Regions from separate parts of the Streptomyces sp. ITFR-6 genome, predicted to be linked through region 2. Evidence: riboswitches for the same ligand, from Rfam matches in the RefSeq annotation. Region 2 holds a riboswitch; the other holds the start of a gene.
What was found. A riboswitch is a leader RNA that binds a small molecule or an ion and turns the genes downstream of it on or off. The one in region 2 is predicted to bind thiamine pyrophosphate.
Positions count from the first base shown of each region.

Region 1: linked by a shared signal. The riboswitch ahead of RLT59_RS02935 (purine-cytosine permease family protein) and the one ahead of thiC (phosphomethylpyrimidine synthase ThiC) in region 2 are both predicted to bind thiamine pyrophosphate.

Region 1 covers NZ_CP134612.1:681,253-683,447, reverse strand. The annotation lists gene RLT59_RS02935 (purine-cytosine permease family protein) at 1-1,169, opposite strand, end outside; TPP riboswitch at 1,160-1,254, opposite strand; gene RLT59_RS02930 (FBP domain-containing protein) at 1,362-1,856, opposite strand; gene RLT59_RS02925 (nucleotide triphosphate diphosphatase NUDT15) at 1,906-2,195, opposite strand, start outside.
Region 2 covers NZ_CP134612.1:4,051,001-4,053,195, forward strand. The annotation lists gene thiC (phosphomethylpyrimidine synthase ThiC) at 1-1,292, opposite strand, end outside; TPP riboswitch at 1,285-1,418, opposite strand; gene RLT59_RS18300 (YibE/F family protein) at 1,489-2,195, shown strand, end outside.

The DNA of each region.
Region 1 (2,195 bases), 3.4 Mb from region 2:
GCCCTGGCCCGGACGATCCAGTCGACGGCCACGATCGCGACGAACCCGGGGATCCAGTAGCCGACGAGCAGCAGCACGTTCTGGAAGCGGGCCGTGGTGTCTGCCGCGTGCATCCACAGGACGAGCGGGAAGCCGAGGGCGGCGGCCAGTGCGGCGGCGACGGGGCGCGGCAGGCGGACGCCCATGGTCTGCAGTGCCAGCGATCCGCTGTAGTCGTTCATGGCGTTGCTGCACAGCGCGGCGAGCGCCACGGCAAGCAGCCCGAACGCTCCGAGCGCGCCCCCGCCCAGCAGGGTGTCGATGCCGTGCGCGGTCTGGTCGGTGAAGACGGACGCACCCCACAGGCCGAGCGTCTGGACCGCCACGAACGAGACGCTGATGCCGAGCAGCGTGCACCAGAACATCCGGGGCCGCGACGTGGTGCGCGGCAGATAGCGGCTGAAGTCGCTGGCGTACGGCGCCCAGGACAGTGCCAGGCTCAGGGCGATGGTGCACGTCAGGACGAACGCGCCCGCCCGGTCCGCGCCGTGCGCGCTGCCGGTCGCGGCGGGGTGCACCCCGTCCAGGAGCTTCGTGGCGAGTACCGCGAAGGCGGCGGCCAGGACGAAGGTCATCACGGTCTGGAGCCGGTGGATCACCTCGTATCCCAGGACGCCGAGCGCGCCCTGGGCCGCCATCATGACCAGCACTCCCAGCCAGAAGGGCCAGCCGCACAACTGGGCCAGCGCCTCCCCGCCGAACAGCCCGATCAGCGCGTCCCAGGCGATGGACGACAGCCACTGGAGCGTGCCCGGCAGCACCACACCCCGGCCGAACGCCAGCCGGGCGAGCGGGAGTTGCCCGGCACCTGTCTGACTGCCCCAGGTGCCCAGATACGCGGTGGGCACGGCGCCCACGAGGGTGCCGAGCACGACGGCGGTGAGCGCCGTGGCGAAGTCCAGGCCCAGCGCGATCCCGACGGTGCCGGTGAAGACCCCGGTCATGGTCAGGTTGGGGGCGAACCAGACGGTGAACAGCCGGCCGGGCCCGCCGTAGCGGCGGTCCTCGGGGACGGGCGCTATCCCGTGCGCCTCGACGCGCAGATCGCCGGGGGCGGTGGGCATCCGCCCGTCGAACGCGGGCCGCGGGTCCGTGGCCGCGCGCTCGTCCTGGGCATACGGCAATGACATGAAGACATCCCTCCGCCAGTGCTAACTGGTTCAGGTTCGACGGGTGTGTTCTCAGCCCCTGTGCGGGGCACCCCGTGTCCGGTGTGGCGGCCAGGATAGCCGGGTGCGTGTGCGCGGAGCGCGACGGGAGGCGGTGCGCACCCGATCACGCCGGAGTTCCGGCAGGCCGACAGGGCCCGGCCGGTCCCCGGTTCAGCTGAAGAGCTTGGCCACGAACGCGGTGAGGTTGGCCGAGGTGCGGGCGATCTGTTCCTCCACCGTCAGCGACTCCTTGAACCGGGCGCCGGAGGGGACGGCCTTCTTCCCCCGGACGTAGAGCGAACAGGCCAGGTCGGTGCACATGTACAGGCCGACCGAATTGCCCTCGCGCCCGGACTGCCCGGTCTTGCGGGCGGTCATCAGGGAGACCCCGCTGCCGGGGTGTGTGGTCAGACAGAGCGAGCACATGCTCCGGTGCAGGAAGCCGCGCTGCTGGGAGGGGAAGCGGAGCGTGATGCCCGCCGTCCGGCCGTCGTACTCGGTGACGATGTAGCTGCGCCCGGGAGCGGACAGGTCACGCCAGCCGAGGAAGTCCAGATCCTCCCACGGCAGCTCCTCGAAATCGCGCGGGAGCGGCAGACGCTTGGCCTCCCCCTTGGAGCAGTTGACGAACGATGTGCGGATGTCCTGCTCGGTCACGGCTTTCATGACATCGACGCTAACTGTGCCTACGACCCCTAGGCAAATGAATAATGAATTAGGGGTTCACCTGTGAACCCTCGGGCAGTACGGCCAGCCGGTGGGCGGGCGGGTGCTCGATGCCGAGATCGGGGCGCCAGGCCGCGAGGATCTGCGCCGAGGGGTCGAACAGCGGCGTCGGCAGTTCCTCGGGCCGGGTCCACCGCCAGGCACTGATCAGATGGGGTTCGGTCACCTGCGGGCTGCCCGACTCCACGGTGACCAGGGCGGCCATCGTCACCCGGTTGATGCCGCCGGCCACGTCGTGCAGCATCGCGAAGACGCTCATGCCGTGCTCGGCGACCTCAA
Region 2 (2,195 bases):
TAGAACGGCGCCTCCTCGCAGATCTCCTGCTGGAGGTCGATGTTCTCCTTGATCTTGTGCATCGGGACGTGCCCCGGACCCTCGATCATCGTCTGGACGCCGAACCGCTTGGCTACGGTGTTCAGTTCGCCGAGCGTGCGCAGCTCGGCGAACTGCGCCTCGTCGTTGGCGTCCGCGATCGATCCGGGGCGCAGCCCGTCGCCCAGCGAGTACGTCACGTCGTACGAGGCGAGAATCGCGCAGAGCTCCTCGAAGTGCTCGTACAGGAACGACTCCTTGTGGTGCGCGAGGCACCACGCGGCCATGATCGAGCCGCCCCGGGAGACGATGCCGGTCTTGCGACGGGCCGTCAGCGGCACATACGGGAGGCGCACGCCCGCGTGGACCGTCATGTAGTCGACGCCCTGCTCGGCCTGCTCGATGACGGTGTCCTTGTAGATCTCCCAGGTCAGCTCCTCCGCCCTGCCGTCGACCTTTTCGAGTGCCTGGTAGAGGGGCACGGTGCCGATCGGTACCGGGGAGTTGCGAAGTACCCACTCACGGGTGGTGTGGATGTTGCGGCCGGTGGAAAGGTCCATGACCGTGTCCGCGCCCCACTTGGTCGCCCAGGTCATCTTGTCCACCTCCTCCTCGATGGAGGACGTCACCGCGGAGTTGCCGATATTGGCGTTCACCTTCACCAGGAACCGCTTACCGATGATCATCGGCTCGATCTCCGGGTGGTTGACGTTGACCGGCAGCACGGCCCGGCCCGCGGCGATCTCTCCGCGCACCACCTCGGGCGTGACGTTCTCCCGGATCGCCACGTACTCCATCTCCGGGGTGATCTCGCCGCGCCGGGCGTACCCGAGCTGGGTCACCGGGCTCCCGTCCCGGCTGCGCCTCGGCTGGCGCGGGCGGCCGGGGAAGACCGCGTCCAGATTGCGCAGCCCTCCGCGCGGCGAGGTGTGCTTGATCCCGTCGTCCTCGGGGCGGGCGGCCCGGCCCGCGTACTCCTCGGTGTCGCCGCGGGCGATGATCCAGTTCTCCCGCAGCGGCGTGAGTCCGCGGCGGACATCGGTGTCGATGGCGGGATCGGTGTACGGCCCCGACGTGTCGTACAGCGTCACGTCCTTGCCGTTGGTGAGGTGCACCTGACGGACCGGCACCCGGAGGTCCGGGCGCGAGCCCTGGACGTACCCCTTGTGCCAGCCGATGGACTTCCTGGCCTTGTCGCTCGGACCGGCCCCGTCGCTCCGACCGCCCTCGTCGTTCTGACTGGAGGCAGGCATGCGTGCATCCGCTGTGGTCATGAGACCTACTCCCTACGCCGGCATTACCCGGTAACAGGTTCGGCGGTCGGCGCAGCTTGTCCCGTACGGATGTACGGAGATCAGCGCCCTCTCAGCCCGGTGCTCCGAGCTCCCGCGTGTGCAAAGGTGCCACCACGCTAACGCCCTCACGGGTGTGCTGAACAGTGGGCCCCGCTCCTCTTGCGATGATCGGCCGGTGACGTCTCCCCATATCGTTCCCGAGCAGCCGTCCCCTCAGCACACCCACACTCACGCGCACGGCCCTGCCGCACCCGTGTCCAAGCACCTGCGCAAGGTGATCGCCGCCGTACTGATCCCGTTCGCGGCCGCGGTCGCCGTCGGGCTCGTGGTGCTCTGGCCCGGTGGTGCGCCGGCGCACGAACGAACCGGTGTCGGTTTCGACCGGCAGACCCAGCAGGCGAAGGTGGTGAACGTCGACAAGGTCGACTGCAAGGACGTGAACGCGGCCCAGCTGCCGGTCGAGGGCGAGACCCCGTCGACCAAGGACCCGACGACCGGTGGCGGCGGGGCCGCACCCTGTGAGAAGGCCACGGTCGAGGTCACGAGCGGCAAGGACAAGGGGCGCACCTTCATCGAGGTGGTGCAGCCCGGCGCACCGCGACAGCTGCGGGAGGGGCAGGAAGTGGTGGTCGCGTACGCCCCCGACGCGCCCCATGACCTCCAGTACTCCGTGACGGACGTCAACCGGAAGTTCCCCATGGCGCTGCTGGCCGGGATCTTCGCCGTGGCGGTGGTCGTCGTGGGGAGACTGCGCGGGGTCATGGCACTGGTGGCGCTCGCCCTGTCGTTCGCCGTGCTGACCCTGTTCATCCTTCCGGCCATCCTGCAGGGCTCGAATCCGCTGCTCGTGGCGGTGGTCGGGGCCAGCGCCATCATGCTGAT